One region of the Yersinia mollaretii ATCC 43969 genome, then DNA from elsewhere that is predicted to be linked to it. Evidence: predicted binding sites of a transcription regulator. Region 1 holds the regulator's gene; each other region holds the start of a gene.

Region 1 (5,900 bases):
TAAACACAACAATCCTCGAGCAATTGAACTCTGATGTTGTCCTTATCAATCAATTGGGCCATTACATTATCAGTGGTGGTGGGAAACGAATTCGCCCCATGATCGCCGTTTTGGTCGCTCGAGCACTGCACTATCAAGGTACTAAGCATATCACCGTCGCGGCATTGATTGAATTTATCCACACCGCAACACTGCTGCATGATGATGTGGTTGATGAATCCGATATGCGCCGTGGTAAGGCGACGGCAAATGCGGCATTTGGTAATGCTGCCAGCGTGTTGGTGGGCGACTATATCTATACCCGCTCATTCCAGATGATGACAGGCCTGGAGTCGCTGCGAGTGCTTACATTGATGTCAGAAGCAACAAATGTCATTGCTGAAGGTGAAGTATTACAGCTAATGAACTGCAATAATCCTGATATCACTGAAGAAAATTACATGCAGGTCATTTACAGCAAAACAGCCCGTTTGTTCGAAGCTGCATCCCAATCAGCCGCTGTCCTAGCGAATGCCAGTGAAGAGCAGGAGTTGGCATTGCAGAATTATGGCCGCTATCTGGGGACCGCTTTCCAGTTGATTGATGATCTGCTGGATTACAGTTCAGATGGTACCACATTGGGTAAAAACACGGGTGATGACCTGAACGAAGGCAAGCCGACACTTCCATTGCTGCATGCGATGCGTAATGGCACTTCTGAGCAAGAAGCGATGATTCGGCAAGCCATTGAGCAGGGTAATGGTCGCCATCTGCTTGAGCCCGTCTTAGCCGCAATGCAGCAGTGTGGCTCACTGGATTACACTCGCCAGCGTGCTGAAGAGGAAGCGGATAAAGCTATTGCTGCATTACAGATTCTACCTGAAAGTGAGTATCGACTAGCACTAGAAGGATTGGCACACATTGCTGTCCAACGCGCATTTTAAGAAATTATTTAGAAACTCGGGACATTACTGCCCGAGTTCATTTCGACCCCGCTGATTCACTTTCAAACCAAGCGTTTCATGAGTGCCCCAACACCTTCTCGTAGCAAAAATGCGATGGCTTGTGCACGTTCCGCTTCCGTAAGTTGGTAATAGGCTTCTATCCAAATGTTCACTGGATCCTGCCGTACCGGCGTATATTGTGCTGGTTCTTCCCTTAGCTGCAATGAATTCAGTATCGTACTGGGTAAGCTTTCAACATGGTATTCCACCGCCTTTCCCTGAACACCACGGCGACGACGCTGCTCCCATCCCTCACGTTTGGCCATGAGGTTGATTCCTTGTGGTGATGACGGTAACCCCTCAAGACCTGCCAGTTCCTTAGCGGCAAACCACTCTTTTTTCATGGCGTTGCTTCCTAGTATGCGTTATGACACAAAAAAGGAATATTTAGAAAACATTTGAAATCTTTTTAGAAATAAATGATATGATCTTTCTAAATGGTCACTTTATGTTCACGTTCCGATTAACAATGTACCGTTATTTATATCACTAACGCGTCAGCTGCTTAGAAAAAAAAAGGATTAAAGATGATTTTAAGGAAATCTGATTGGCACCCAGCCGACATCATTGCTGCACTACGTAAAGAAGGCACAACTCTGGCCGCACTTTCTCGCAAAGCAGGATTAAGTTCATCCACGCTTGCCAATGCATTGACTCGCCCCTGGCCAAAGGGGGAATGGTTGATTGCAGAGTGTCTGAACATTCATCCTTCAGAAATCTGGCCAACACGCTATTTTGACGCAAAAACAGGAGCACTTCTCGACCGAAAAGTGAGGATACGGCAGACTATTATTTCGGCATAAAAAAACCGTCGGCGATCTGCTCCGGCGGTTGATAATGCCATATTAGGGGCAGTGCTGTCCCCGACTTCTACATAGTGTTACCTATACCCAAAGTCATTGGCGTTGCAATAAAGCGGTAACTCCCCCCAACAAACTGACTCAACTCAGTGAATCGGTAAGCGGGGGTCATTTGCACCTCTGCAACGCCAAGTAAGGTATATTAGTTATTGACGAATTTTTCGCCCAACACAATATCTTGGTGTAACACATCAAGCATACTTTCCAGCGCTTGCTGCTCAAAAGCACTCAGTTTGCCGATATCTTTACGTTCTGCAACGCCGTTTTTGCCCAACAAGATGGGTTGAGCGAAGAAGCGAGCATACTTGCCATCACCTTCAACGTAAGAACATTCAACAACATTGCTTTCGCCTTGCAAAGCACGCACCAAAGAAAGACCAAAACGCGCCGCAGCCTGCCCCATGGAGAGTGTCGCTGACCCGCCACCGGCTTTTGCTTCAACAACTTCAGTCCCTGCATTCTGAATGCGCTTAGTCAGAGAGGCAACTTCCTGCTCTGTAAAGCTAATGCCGGGAACTTGCGACAGCAATGGCAGAATAGTCACCCCAGAGTGACCACCGATCACTGGCACTTCGATATCCTGAGGCTGCTTACCCTTTAATTCAGCAACGAAGGTGTTAGAGCGAATGGTATCCAGTGTCGTAATACCAAATAATTTGTTTTTATCGTAAACACCGGCTTTTTTCAGCACTTCTGCTGCGATCGCGACAGTCGTGTTAACTGGGTTGGTAATGATGCCAATTAAAGCGTTAGGGCAAGTACGCGCAATTTGCTCAACCAGATTACGAACGATACCAGCATTAACATTGAACAGATCTGAACGATCCATACCTGGTTTGCGAGCTACGCCAGCAGAAATCAGAACAATATCGGCCCCTTGTAGTGCTGGGGTAGCATCTTCACCACTGAAACCTTTGATATTAACAGCGGTCGGGATATGGCTCAGATCAACCGCAACACCAGGGGTGACTGGCGCGATATCATATAAAGAGAGGTCTGAACCTGAAGGAAGCTGGGTCTTGAGTAGAAGAGCGAGGGCCTGGCCGATACCACCAGCAGCACCGAGAACTGCAACTTTCATCCTATACTCCTTATTATATTTAATTTAAATTTGCCGTGAATTCATCTAGTTACGCACCTTAATTTATTGTAATTTTAAACACAATCTATTAACAGTCAGATTGAGATATCACGCATCAAAAAGGCGCATAGGGCTTATGTATTTTAGATTAAATCGCTTATTCGTTAATGATATAGCGCACATTATTCTAAAATTTACTGGAGCATTCATGACAGGTTAATTCGCGGTTACATTACACCCTTCTGTAACATCAAAACAACATCATTTTAATAACATTTTGGTTACTTAGGCCGAATCTCTATACATGCTGATTTAGCATAACTGTAACAGTATGATGATGTTAAAACTTCGCCATACCTTGATATCAATGCTTTTATCGCTAATACTCCACAGTCATGTTGAATAAAAATTCATTTATATGCATAATAATCCTATTCACTATTGACTACTCAGGGCATAGCAAATGCGTAATCCCGCAAAACAAGAAGATCTTATCAAGGCGTTCAAAGCGTTATTGAAAGAAGAGAAATTCAGTTCTCAAGGTGAGATCGTTTTGGCCTTGCAGGAAGAAGGTTTTGAAAATATTAACCAATCCAAAGTGTCACGCATGCTGACCAAGTTCGGCGCAGTCAGGACGCGTAATGCAAAAATGGAGATGGTTTACTGCTTACCCGCAGAGCTAGGTGTGCCGACAACGAGCAGCCCGCTGAAGAACCTGGTATTAGATGTTGATTATAATGATTCCGTGGTTGTGATTAATACCAGCCCTGGTGCAGCTCAGCTGATCGCCCGCCTGCTGGACTCATTAGGCAAGGCTGAGGGTATTCTCGGCAGTATTGCCGGCGACGATACCATCTTCACGACACCAGCCAGAGGTTTCACCGTTAAGCAACTGCATGAAGCTATCCTCGGGCTATTCGATCAAGAGCTTTAATCCCACTTTTTAATATCTGGTGTATATAGATGCGGCATATCTGCCGCATTATTTCTTTTTAGGTCTCTTTACCAGCTACGGTTCCTGACTCCTCACACTCAACTTTCTAAAGCCAAGCAGGGCATTTCACTGCCTACTCTTTTTAAAATGGCAATAAAACACCACGTTAACTCTATTCATGGTCAAACCCATCGTATCCATTCGCACTTTTAGTCAAAAACACTTATCCGATTGAAAATAGTAGACTTTAACTAAAACATGCTGTTTTTTAGCCATTTTTTATTCCTTTTCGTTCTTAAAAAATAGTAACCATCGGAAAAGTGACCATAAATATTATTAGCGCGCTATTAATATTCTCAGTTACTAGATGTATACTCATTTTCGTGACGTAAATCACACTTCCTTTGAAGTGATAAAAGAATAAATAGAGGCAATAACATGAACATTAAAACTACTATCGCAACAATGAGCGTTCTATCTGCACTGTCATTCGGCGTGTTTGCAGCTGATTCTATCAATGACACTCAAGCCGCTAACATGCAGCCAATGGGCACCATTACCGTCAGTGGCCTTAACGGCGCACCTTCTGATATCCGTCAGGCACTGTCTGATAAAGCAGATGCAATGGGCGCTAAAGCTTATAAAGTGATTGAAGTGCGTGAAGAAAATAACTGGCACGCCACAGCTAAAGCTTACAAATAAGATTACACGCTAAGTATGAAAGTATGCCCCGTTTGAAGGGGCATACTTTCAAGTTTGATGGTTTATTCAATCGGTTGAGAATAGAGAAAAATCATTTTCAGCATATTGAATAGAGTATTGATTGAATCGATGAGCTAAGAGAGCACCACGCTGAATAATCCCTCGTCGTCTATCCGACGAACCCTTTTACCCCCGCTCTGCGGGGGATTTTTTTGTCTAACCTAATCCTGAGACTCAGCTTCTAGCGCAGATTTTTTACTCAGTGAACTCAAGAGCTTGTCATGAATCCCACCAAAGCCGCCATTACTCATCACCAAGATGTGATCGCCGGGTTGGGCTGTTTTCACAATCATATCGACTAACGTATCGATATCAGCACTCCAATGCGCAGGTTGAATGCAAGCTTCGGCCACTTCCACCACTTGCCAAGGGATATGCTGCGGTTGGAACAGGAACACTTCATCCGCACGGCCCAATGAAGGTGCCAGCTCGTTCTTGCATAACCCCAATTTCATGGTGTTAGAACGCGGCTCCAAAACGGCCAAAATCCGAGCGGTTCCACCGACTTTGCTGCGCAGTGCCGCCAAAGTCGCCAGTATTGCGGTTGGATGGTGGGCGAAATCATCATAAACCGTGACACCATGGGCTTCGCCGCGCAACTCCAACCGACGGCGGGCATTAATAAAATCACCCAGTACCCGGCAAGCATCTGCTGGCAAAACTCCCACATGACGGGCAGCGGCGATAGCCATCAAGCCGTTATGCATATTGTGTTCACCCACCAGTGACCAACTGACCTCGCCCACTAATTCATTATCGAGAAACACTTCATAGACGCTGGCATCGGTCGAGACTTTACGTGCAAGCCAACTGCCTGTTTCGCCTACCAACTCTTGCTCGCTCCAGCACCCCATCGCCATCACTTGCTTCAAGTGATTATCATTATCTGGCACGATGATTTTGCCTTTGCCGGGAACTAAGCGCACCAGATGGTGGAATTGCTTCTGAATCGCCTTAAGATCGTCAAAGATATCAGCATGATCGAACTCAAGATTATTCATCACTAGCGTTCTTGGGCTGTAGTGGACAAATTTAGAGCGCTTATCAAAGAAGGCACAATCATATTCATCCGCTTCTATCACAAAGAATGGACTGTTACCTAGACGGGCTGAGACATCGAAATTGCCCGGCACCCCGCCAATCACAAAACCGGGTTCATAACCACAGGCTTCCAGTATCCAGGCCACCATTCCGGCAGTGGTCGTTTTGCCGTGAGTACCGGCTATCGCCAATACCCAGCGCTCTGGCAACACATGGTCATGTAGCCATTGCGGCCCTGA
Region 2 (5,900 bases), 1.7 Mb from region 1:
AGGGGTCACTATGATGGCGTTACTGAACCAAGCGGTTGGTGACCACTTACTGCGCCCGCTGGATCTTCAGTTTTCACGAATGATAGCAGGCGATAATGACCCCATGTTGCAGTTGGCCGCCGCTATTCTCAGTGCTGAAACGGGGGCTGGGCATGTCTGCCTACCATTAAATTACTTGCAGCCAGATCAACTATTTGGTGGACGGCAGTCGGCGTTATCACAGGCTTTGTGGCAGGCAGCGGGCGCGCCAGATGAGTCTCATTGGATAGCGGCATTCAATAACTCTGCTGCAGTAAGCGATGGCTCCAAACCAACGCCATTAGTCCTGCAAAATGGCCGCTTGTATCTGCAACGCATGTGGCAGTACGAAGGGGATGTGGTTCGATTTATTGCCAGCGACAGTACGGCTGCATGGGTTAATGAACCTCGAGAAGTAAACGAAACACTATTAAGAGTGACGCTAGATCAATTGTTCGGTCTGGCTGGTGATGAGGTTGACTGGCAGAAAGTGGCTGCTGCCGTTGCTGCGACCCGTCGTATCTCCGTGATTTCCGGTGGACCGGGGACGGGGAAAACCACGACGGTAGCAAAATTATTGACCGCGCTGATACAGCTGAATCAGGGGCAACGGTTGCGTATCCAACTTGCCGCACCAACTGGCAAAGCAGCCGCGCGACTAACGGAGTCACTAGGTAATGCCATTCGACAACTCGCGCTAACCGATGATGAGCGTCGGCTATTTCCAGATCAGGCATCCACGTTGCACCGCTTGTTAGGGGCGCAGCCTAATAGTCAGCGCTTGCGTTACCATCGTGGCAATCCGTTAAATCTTGATGTGCTGGTGGTCGATGAAGCATCGATGGTGGATTTACCGATGATGGCGCGACTCATTGCAGCCTTGCCCGCTAAAGCTCAGGTTATTTTTCTTGGTGATCGTGACCAATTGGCTTCGGTTGAGGCCGGAGCGGTATTGGGTGATATTTGTCGGTTTGCTGAATGGGGTTACAGCGAATCACGGGCTGAACAATTAGCGCGCTTAACCGGGTGTACATTGACCGGAATCATCCCCATTGGTGACGTGCCGACAGATACAGTCAATGTCCGTGATAGCTTATGTTTGCTGCGTAAAAGCTACCGTTTTGATGAAAAATCAGGTATTGGGCAGCTCGCTTTGGCGGTGAATGCCGGGAAGTATCACCATGCATTATCAGTTTTAAACGGCACCTACTCTGATGTTGAATGCTTCTCTCTGGCCGATTCAGATGATTATCAGGTATTGCTGGAGGAGTGTGCCTCTGGCTATCAACATTATCTCCAGTTGGCGTCATCAGGTGCTCACGCTGTCGATGTGTTGGCGGCATTTGGCCGCTATCAATTGTTGTGTGCATTACGAACCGGACCTTTTGGGGTCAGCGGTTTAAATGAACGGATTGAGCAGTTACTGCATCGCAAGAGGTTAATTGAGCGAGCCTCCGGCCCAGTAGGGCGCTGGTATGTCGGCCGACCCGTGATGATTGGGCTTAATGACAGTGCTCTGGGTCTGTTCAATGGTGATATTGGTATCGCGTTATATGACCCGGAAGGCGAACTTCGGGTGCATTTCCAATTACCTGACGGCAGTATCAAGTCGGTACAACCTAGCCGGCTTCCCAGCCATGAAACGGCTTATGCCATGACCGTCCATAAATCTCAAGGATCGGAGTTTGAGCATACCGCGCTGGTGTTACCTAACACTTTTATGCCCGTGCTCACTCGTGAACTGGTTTATACCGCGATTACCCGCGCTCGCCAGCGGTTAACACTCTATTGCAGTGAGGCTGTATTGAGCAATGCGATACGGACACCCACGCAGCGCCGCAGCGGATTGGTTGATCGTTTGAATGAATTGACGAAGTAAAACGGAGGGGGCCATAGCCCCCATGATGTTACAGATAAACTGCTATAGATCAGCCAATAAAATCTTTGAGCGCCGCTGATAGTTATATAACTCCTGCTTCTGAATCGGTAAAACCTCGACCTCAGCGGGAGTAAAACCGCGTTCCTGAAACCAGTGAATGCTGCGGGTCGTTAACACGAACAGCTTTTTAAGGCCCATTTGGCGTGCCTGATTTGCCACTCTCTTAAGAAGCATCTCCCCTCGGGAGGAGCTGCGATAGTCTGGGTGCACTGCCACACAGGCCATTTCACCAATCTGCTCCTCAGGGAATGGATAAAGTGCGGCGCAGGCAATGGTCAGATTATCTCGCTCAATGATGGTGAACTTATCGATCTCCATTTCAAGCTGTTCCCGTGAGCGGCGCACTAAAATCCCTTGCTGCTCTAGCGGTCGAATCAGCTCCAGTATGCCGCCAATATCATTAATGGTTGCTCGGCGTACTTGTTCCGCACTCTCCATGACAATTTGGGTGCCGATACCATCACGGGAGAATAGCTCTTGAACGAGTGCACCATCCTCCTGATAACTCAGCAAATGGCTGCGACGTACGCCGCTGCGGCAAGCTTTTACTGCCCCACGTAGAAAACGCACTGTGCCTGAGTTGTAATCCCCTTCTTGTTCAAGATCCTCAATCCGTTTTTGGGCATCATTTGGGAACAGCTCTGAAATAATGTTGCCTTCGCTATCGGTCACCCCTTGGGATGAGCAGAAACCGATCATTTTTTCTGCTTTGAGTTTGATGGCTAATTGTGTCGCTACTTCTTCGGAGGTGAGATTAAAACTCTCGCCAGTCACCGATACGGCAACTGGCCCCAGCAACACAATAGCGCCATTATCTAATTGACGATGGATAGCCTCCTCATCAATGCGCCGAATGCGTCCGCTGTGGCAATAATCTACACCGTCATCAACGCCTAACGGCTGAGCAATAATAAAGTTGCCGCTAACCACATTAATATGCGCACCTTGTAGCGGGGTGTTATTCAAACTCATTGATAATCTGGCAGTGATATCCAGTTGCAATAGACCCGCTGCCTGCTTAACCATTTCCAGCGTTCGGGCATCAGTGACTCGGGTATGCTTGTGATAAATAGGTTCGTAGTGATGCTGCGCCAAATTGCTATCGATTTGTGGGCGTGCGCCGTATACCACGACCAGCCGGATACCAAGGCTATGCAGTAAACCGATATCGTTAACAATACTAGAGAAGTTTTCATGTTCAATCGCCTCACCACCCAACATGACGACAAACGTCTTGCCACGGTGTGCATTGATATAGGGAACTGAGTGACGAAATCCCTGGACCAGTTCAGTACTACGTTCCTTCACGGTAGACCCTCATTGAATTTTTATTCGCTATTTTTGTATTTTTATTCTTTTTTGACCAAGATGGCAAGCAACAAATTACGATCAAATGCATATGTATGGTGCATGGCTATTAATAAATTGAATAACATAAAAAATGTTTTTCTAATGACAGCATGGAGTTGATTCGTTAAAGTTTTTCCCCATAAAACTTTTTGTTTGTTTTTTATTCATATATTGGTAGTTACTTTGGAGTTACATGGCAGATTCAAATCATAATTCTGGGCGTCGCCGTCTACTGCAAGGTGCCGCCGCAGCCTGGATGCTGAGTGTCAGCCGGGTTGGATTTGCTGCTTCTTCACATATCATTGCAGTCAGGGTCTGGCCCTCTTCAACTTATACCCGGGTGACGCTGGAATCCAATACGCCGCTGAAATATCGTCAATTTGCGCTGAAAAATCCTGACCGCATTGTGGTTGATATTGAAGATGTGCATCTGGATAGCGTACTGAAAGAGATCAGTAGTCAGGTGCAGTCCGGCGATCCTTACCTTAAGCAGGCGCGAGTTGGGCAGTTTGATAAAAACACCGTCCGTCTGGTATTGGAGTTGAAACAAAGCATCAGCCCACAACTATTTACGCTGAAACCCTTTGCTAAGTTCCGTAACCGTTTGGTAGTGGATTTATACCCTGAACAGGGAAGTACCTCGATTGAAGACGATCCCTTACTGGCATTATTGGAAGATTATAATAAAGGCAATGTAGAGCGCAATTTACCCGCAGAGACACCTAAAGTGGGTAAAGCTGGGCGGGATAGACCGATTGTTATTATGTTGGACCCTGGTCACGGCGGTGAAGACCCCGGTGCTATTGGTCGAAACAAAACTCGCGAGAAAGATATTGTGCTGCAAATTGCCCGCCGGCTACGGGCGCTGATTCAGAAAGAGGCGAATATGCGGGTGTTTATGACCCGTAATGAAGATGTTTTTATCCCGCTGAAAGTGCGAGTGGCAAAAGCCCGTAAACAGCGCGCCGATCTCTTTATCTCGATTCATGCTGATGCATTCACCAGTCAGGCCGCCAGAGGTTCATCCGTATTTGCGCTTTCGACCAAGGGAGCAACCAGTACCGCTGCGCGTTTCTTGGCCCAAACGCAGAATGAAGCCGACCAAATTGGTGGGGTCAGCAAAAGTGGGGATCGCTATCTAGACCATACCATGATTGATTTACTGCAAACGGCCACCATCAATGACAGCCTAAAGTTTGGCAAAGAAGTGCTTAACCGGATGGGTAAAATTAATAAGCTGCATAAGAACCGTGTTGATCAAGCGGGCTTCGCTGTTCTGAAGGCACCTGATATCCCATCAATTTTGGTTGAAACGGCATTTATCAGCAATTTGGAAGAAGAGCGAAAATTACGCACCAGTCATTTTCAGCAGCAAGTCGCTGAATCTATTTTTGCTGGTATCAAAGCGTATTTTGCGAATGGTGGGACAATGGCACGGGTGTAATCAGTTGGGAGGTTAATTATTGATATGCAGCAGGGGTTAGATGGCCCTTGCTGGGAGAAAGCTTATCATTTATTGAAAGCCAGAAACAAAAAAACACCCTTTAGGGTGTCTGATGTTGATATGAAAATGATTAAGAATTGGTTGCGGGGGCCGGATTTGAACCGACGACCTTCGGGTTATGAGCCCGACGAGCTACCAGGCTGCTCCACCCCGCGTCCGTCTTAATGCTATTTTCTATCTTACTGCTTAATCATGTAATTGGTTGCGGGGGCCGGATTTGAACCGACGACCTTCGGGTTATGAGCCCGACGAGCTACCAGGCTGCTCCACCCCGCGTCCGTCATTACATTTTTACTGCTGTTGTTGTTTTCACAGCTGAACATCTATTCTACCTATTTAGTCTTAACTTTCAAGACTATCGGACGACATTTGATACTGCTGGTAGCCAGTATCGGTTGGTTGCGGGGGCCGGATTTGAACCGACGACCTTCGGGTTATGAGCCCGACGAGCTACCAGGCTGCTCCACCCCGCGTCCGATTGAGCGCACTATACTCTGGATGAGATCTGTTGCAAGTAGTTTTGCCACTTAATTTAAGTAAATAGGTTTTTTCGATTAATTTATCAACTATCTGTTTCCTTTTTCCCCACAACAGCATCAGGGGATTTTTTTCCACCTGCTGATTCCTTTATCTATAGGCGTTTGTTATCGTTCGCCAGTAGATAAAATAAGTAAGAGAAGGCGTGAAATGACAAGTCGTTGGGGCAAATACCTATTGAGTGGGATAATGATTGCTGTTCTGGCTGGTTGCCAATCGCGGCCAACTGATCGTGGACAGCAATATAAGGATGGGCATCTGGAGCAGCCACTGGAGTTGGTAAATGAGCCAAATGCGACAGGTAAGCCAGTCAACGCAAAAGATTATTCTGATCAGGTGAAAGTGATTAACCAATCTTCACCGGGTCTGTATGGACGTAATAGTAGTACATTCAATGCAGTAGAAAACTGGATGTTGGCCGGTGCTGACACCAGCAAGTTAAATCTATTTGGCCTGAATGCCTACCAGATGGAGGGCGTGGATAACTTCGGTAATGTGCAATTTACTGGTTATTACACCCCAGTGCTTCAGGCGCGCTATACCCCACAAGGT
Region 3 (5,900 bases), 710 kb from region 1:
CGGGTTACCGTCGCGGTCGCCGCCCATCCATGACGTAAAGCGAATCGGCACGGCTTCTACTGGCAAGCGGTAGTCGAGGGAGTTTTGCAACTGCTCGTTAAACTCGCGCAAGAACGCGGGCACCCCTTCCCATAAGCTGTTTTCGACCACGGCAAAGCCCCATTTGGCTTCATCCACTGGGGAGGGGCGAATTTTACGAATTTCGTCGGTATGCCATGATTGTGCAACCAACTGCCGCAAACGACGCATGATCTTGTTGCGTTCGTAATCGGCTAAATCATTGTGATCCAACTGGCTCAGGCAGGTATTCACTTCCACCAGTTTATGGATCAGGGTGCGGCGGGTAATCTCGGTTGGGTGAGCGGTCAGCACCAGTTCGATGGATAACTCATCAACCGCGCTACGCATATCTTGCTCGCTCAGTTTTTTGTCTTTTAAGCGGGTGAACAGTTGGGCCAGGGCTTCCGGGTTACTTGCCGCTTCACCGTGTGGCGAAATGCTGTGGTATTGCTCCGCCGTATTCGTCAGATTGAGGAATTGGCTAAAAGCACGGGCCACCGGCAGCAGCTCGTCGTTGGAGAGATTTTGCAGTGTCGTCAACAACTCCTGACGGCTCGCTTCATTACCAGCACGCGAAGATTTGGATAATTTACGGATGGTTTCTACTCGATCAAGAATGTGTTCGCCGAGCGCTTCCTTGATGGTATCCCCGAGTAGTTTGCCGAGCATACTGACGTTACTTCGCATTGCGGAATATTGTTCGTTCATATGACCCCTGACCCATATCCCCTTCGCCCTTGACGCCTACCTGCAACGCCAATGGCTTTGGGTATAAATTTTTATGGTTTCTTTTTGTAAATTAGTTTCACCCAAAAGGCTGAGATGGACAATTCCACTCGCCACGTTCAATTCCATACCCCAATTGACACTATTTTTAGCAAAAAAACATCAATTTTAGGGATATTGCTGAAATTTAATTACCAGACTCAGGTTATCAGTCTGGCTTATGGACAATATTGATCCGCCTACCCCATTAGGGTTATTTCTGTTGGCAGAAATGGTCAACTAACTGACCAATCAGCTCGCGGGTTGGTTCGATAAAGGCCATATCAATAAACTCATCCGGCTGGTGGGCCTGATTGATTGAGCCTGGCCCCAATACCAATGTTGGGCAAATTTGCTGGATAAATGGCGCTTCGGTGCAGTAGTTCACCACCGCCGTGCGCTCACCCAATAATTTTTCGATAACCCCCACCATATGGTGATCTGTCGGGCATTCATAGCCAGGAATCGGCGGATGCAGTTCATCAATGCTCAGGCGGCCCGGCCAGCGCTGGCTGACTGGCGCTAGCGCTTCAGTCATCAACTCATCCAGATCACTTAATGTCAGACCCGGCAACGGGCGTATATCCATATGTAATTCACAGCAAGCACAGATACGGTTTGCTGCATCACCGCCACTGATATGACCGAAATTCATCGTCGGATAAGGGATAGCAAAAGCTGGGTTGTTATAACGCGTTTGCAGTGTGGTGCGCAGCTTCATTAGCTCGGTAATGGATTCATGCATCAAATCAATCGCATTGACGCCGCGCGCGGGATCACTGGAATGACCGGACTGGCCAGTAATGCGGATCGCGCTGGAGATATGCCCTTTGTGCGCCCGCACCGGTTGCAGTGAGGTTGGCTCGCCAATAATGGCAAAGTCAGGGCGCAATTGGGTAGAGGCGGCAAAGTAGCGCGCGCCTGCCATGGTCGTCTCTTCATCGGCGGTCGCCAGAATATAGAGCGGTTTACTCAGCTTGCTGGCGTCGATATCGCGCACCGCATCGAGAATAAAAGCAAAAAAGCCTTTCATGTCGGCAGTGCCCAAACCATATAACTTATTGTCGTGCTCGGTCAGCGTGAAGGGATCACGCGTCCAGCGCCCCTCATCGTAAGGGACGGTGTCGGTATGACCCGCTAGCAGTAATCCGCCATTGCCTTCGCCGATGCTGGCTAATAGATTAAATTTGTGGCGTGTATCGGGTACGGGTTGGATTTCAATACGAAAACCCAAATCGGCAAACCATCCGGCTAACAAGTTGATTAACGCCTCATTGCTTTGATCGAGGGCGCTATCGGTCGCGCTGATCGATGGCGTGGCGATTAACGCCCGATACAGCTCAATAAATGGAGGTAATTTCATCTTCACTGTTGACAGCCTTTGGTTAGGATAGTATCAATATTCATGCAATAATTATGAATAAAAATACATTAAGCTTAAGTGTAAGGGAACCTAAAAACACCCTTAAATTTACGAAAATGTCAATGCTCAATCACATGGGGGACAGTGAAACCTTGCTGACCACCCAAATGCCGATTTTGACTACTTATGTCTTTATACCCATTAAATGTTATACCCAAAGTACTGAGTGTTGTCGCCCGCGAGCCAATCTCGCCGCAACGCGCAGTAAGAAGGGTAAGGTGAACTGAACCCATGCTAAATACGCTAATTGTTGGTGCCAGCGGCTATGCCGGAGCGGAACTTACGGCTTACCTCAATCGTCACCCACATATGAACATAACCGCTTTAGCGGTTTCAGCGCAAAGTACAGATGCAGGAAAATTACTGTCCGACCTGCATCCGCAACTCAAAAGCATCATTGATCTTCCGCTGCAACCCTTGGTAGACGTGGCGCAGGCGGCAAAAGGCGTTGATGTGGTGTTCCTCGCCACCGCCCATGAAGTCAGCCATGATTTGGCTCCGCAGTTTTTAGCGGCGGGCTGCGTGGTGTTTGATCTCTCTGGCGCATTCCGGGTTCAGGACGCTAATTTTTATAGCCAATACTACGGTTTTGAACACCAGCACGCTGATTGGTTGGACAAAGCGGTTTATGGGCTGGCTGAATGGCAGGCCGAAGAAATTAAGCAGGCCCAATTGATTGCGGTTCCCGGCTGCTATCCAACCGCTTCACAATTGGCATTGAAGCCACTGGTCGAGGGCGGTTTACTCAATCAGGCGCAATGGCCTGTGATTAACGCCGTCAGTGGCGTTAGCGGGGCGGGGCGTAAGGCCAGCATCGGCAACAGTTTTTGCGAAGTGAGCTTGCAGCCGTATGGCCTGTTTAATCACCGTCATCAGCCGGAGATTGTTGCTCACCTTGGCACCCCCGTGATTTTCACCCCGCACTTGGGCAATTTCGCGCGCGGCATTTTGGCGACCATCACTTGCCGCCTGAACGCCGGTGTCACGGCGGAAGATATCGCCGAGGCGTACCATAACGCGTATCAAGATAAGCCGCTGGTGCGGTTATATCAGCAAGGCGTACCGGCGCTTAAAGCGGTCGTCGGCCTGCCTTTCTGTGACATTGGTTTCTCAGTGCAGGGCGAGCATTTAATCATTGTTGCGACGGAAGATAACCTGCTGAAAGGTGCTGCGGCACAGGCGGTACAATGCATGAATATCCGTTTTGGCTTTACGGAAACTCAGTCCCTATTGTGAGTCACCAAAGGGCGATAACTGAGTCAAAATGGGCAGAAACTGATACTTTATCCAATTATATTGAGGCGAAACATGATGAACCCGTTGGTCATTAAATTAGGTGGCGTGTTGCTGGACAGCGAAGAAGCGCTGGAACGCCTGTTTACTGCATTGGTGACCTATCGTGAGAAGCATGAGCGCCCGCTTGTGATTATGCACGGTGGTGGCTGTCTGGTAGATGAGCTGATGAAAAAACTCGCGCTGCCAGTGGTGAAGAAAAACGGCTTGCGGGTCACTCCGGCTGACCAGATTGATATTATCACTGGCGCACTGGCGGGAACCGCCAACAAAACGCTGCTCTCTTGGGCGGTGAAACACCAGATCAATGCTGTGGGCCTCTGTCTGGGCGATGGCAATACAGTTTCGGTGACACCACTGGATGCAGAGCTGGGGCATGTAGGGAAAGCGCAACCCGGCTCACCCGCCTTGGTGCAAACCCTGCTGGCAGCGGATTACATGCCAATCATCAGCTCAATTGGTATTACCGCAGATGGCAAATTGATGAATGTGAATGCCGATCAGGCTGCAACCGCACTGGCGGCGACACTGGGGGCCGATCTGATTTTGCTCTCTGACGTGAGCGGTATTCTGGATGGCAAAGGCCAGCGGATTGCAGAAATGACCGCCCAGAAAGCCGAGCAATTAATTGCTCAGGGCATTATTACTGATGGCATGATTGTTAAAGTGAATGCCGCGCTGGATGCCGCTCGCTCATTGGGTCGCCCAGTGGATATCGCCAGTTGGCGTCATGCAGATCAATTGCCGGCGCTGTTTAATGGTGTGCCGATTGGGACGCGGATTCTGGCGTAACGGGCTATTATCTCCATATCAAAACGATTTGTATTCAGAACTTAGACTTAGGGAAGCAAGATTATGGCATTGTGGGGCGGACGGTTTAGTCAGGCAGCAGATCAGCGTTTTAAGCAATTCAATGACTCCCTGCGGTTTGATTACCGACTGGCAGAGCAGGACATTATAGGTTCTGTTGCTTGGTCGAAAGCACTGGTCACGGTGGGTGTATTAACGGCTACCGAGCAGCAGCAACTTGAGCAGGCACTCTCTGTTTTGTTGGAAGAAGTACAGGCCGATCCACAGGCCATTTTGACCAGTGATGCGGAAGATATCCACAGTTGGGTAGAGACCAAACTGATTGGCAAAGTGGGCGATTTAGGCAAAAAACTGCACACGGGTCGGAGCCGTAACGACCAAGTGGCGACGGACCTAAAATTGTGGTGCAAATTCCAGATAACTGAATTAAAAACCGCTGTGCAGCAGTTGCAGCAAGCGCTGGTGATCACTGCCGAAGCCAATCAGGATGCGGTGATGCCGGGTTATACCCACTTGCAACGCGCCCAACCGGTGACTTTTGCGCACTGGTGTCTGGCTTATGTTGAAATGCTCGCGCGTGATGAAAGTCGTCTGCAAGATACCCTAAAACGCCTTGATGTCAGCCCATTGGGTTCTGGCGCATTGGCGGGGACAGCCTATGCTATCGACCGTGAACAACTGGCGAGCTGGCTAGGTTTTGCCTCGGCGACACGCAACAGTCTCGACAGTGTCTCTGACCGCGACCATGTGCTGGAACTGCTGTCCGATGCCAGCATCGGCATGGTGCATCTGTCTCGTTTTGCGGAAGACCTCATCTTCTTCAACAGTGGCGAAGCGGCGTTTGTTGACTTATCTGATCGCGTGACCTCAGGCTCCTCCCTGATGCCGCAAAAGAAAAACCCAGATGCATTAGAATTAATCCGTGGTAAGTGTGGTCGGGTACAAGGCGCATTGACCGGGATGATGATGACGCTGAAAGGCTTGCCTCTGGCTTATAACAAAGACATGCAGGAAGACAAAGAAGGGCTGTTTGATGCGCTCGACACTTGGCTAGACTGCCTGCATATGGCCGCACTGGTGTTGGATGGCATTCAAGTAAAACGCCTACGTTGTAAAGAAGCGGCAGAGCAGGGCTATGCCAATGCCACAGAGCTGGCTGACTATTTGGTCGCTAAAGGTGTGCCGTTCCGCGAAGCGCACCACATTGTGGGTGAAGCGGTGGTTGAGGCTATTCGGCAGGGCAAAGCACTGGAGGCGTTATCGCTCAGTGACTTGCAGAAATTCAGTGCAGTCATTGGTGATGATGTCTATCCGATTTTGGCGCTGCAATCCTGTCTGGATAAACGCGTCGCTAAAGGTGGGGTTTCACCACAGCAAGTGGCTTTTGCTATTGCTGAGGCTAAAGCGCGCCTACTGTAGTTCGCCAAGCCGTCATATCGATAATGGGTCACTTCAACAAGTGGCCCATTTTTCATTATAAAAACTGAATTATATTTTCCCCTCGCTAATCATCTCATTCAGAAAAAATTAACTCACGTTACAGCAATCC

What was found. Region 1 encodes ArgR, which controls arginine synthesis, uptake and breakdown. Its sites were predicted from a motif close to ANTGAATAAAAATACANT; they were not measured.
Positions count from the first base shown of each region.
Region 2: the regulator ArgR is predicted to act here: its motif matches at 3,277-3,294, upstream of argA (amino-acid N-acetyltransferase).
Region 3: the regulator ArgR is predicted to act here: its motif matches at 2,241-2,258, upstream of argC (N-acetyl-gamma-glutamyl-phosphate reductase).

Region 1 is NZ_CP054043.1:1,782,492-1,788,391, reverse strand. It holds gene ispB (octaprenyl diphosphate synthase) at 1-923, shown strand, start outside; gene HRD69_RS07945 (DNA-binding protein) at 986-1,327, opposite strand; gene HRD69_RS07940 (helix-turn-helix domain-containing protein) at 1,511-1,786, shown strand; gene mdh (malate dehydrogenase) at 1,986-2,924, opposite strand; gene argR (transcriptional regulator ArgR) at 3,388-3,858, shown strand; gene yhcN (peroxide/acid stress response protein YhcN) at 4,297-4,560, shown strand; gene mpl (UDP-N-acetylmuramate:L-alanyl-gamma-D-glutamyl-meso-diaminopimelate ligase) at 4,782-5,900, opposite strand, start outside.
Region 2 is NZ_CP054043.1:107,993-113,892, reverse strand. It holds gene recB (exodeoxyribonuclease V subunit beta) at 1-14, shown strand, start outside; gene recD (exodeoxyribonuclease V subunit alpha) at 11-1,897, shown strand; gene argA (amino-acid N-acetyltransferase) at 1,940-3,265, opposite strand; gene amiC (N-acetylmuramoyl-L-alanine amidase AmiC) at 3,501-4,751, shown strand; tRNA gene HRD69_RS00520 (tRNA-Met) at 4,890-4,966, opposite strand; tRNA gene HRD69_RS00515 (tRNA-Met) at 5,011-5,087, opposite strand; tRNA gene HRD69_RS00510 (tRNA-Met) at 5,208-5,284, opposite strand; gene mltA (murein transglycosylase A) at 5,499-5,900, shown strand, end outside.
Region 3 is NZ_CP054043.1:1,075,018-1,080,917, reverse strand. It holds gene ppc (phosphoenolpyruvate carboxylase) at 1-768, opposite strand, end outside; gene argE (acetylornithine deacetylase) at 1,040-2,188, opposite strand; gene argC (N-acetyl-gamma-glutamyl-phosphate reductase) at 2,480-3,484, shown strand; gene argB (acetylglutamate kinase) at 3,560-4,333, shown strand; gene argH (argininosuccinate lyase) at 4,397-5,770, shown strand.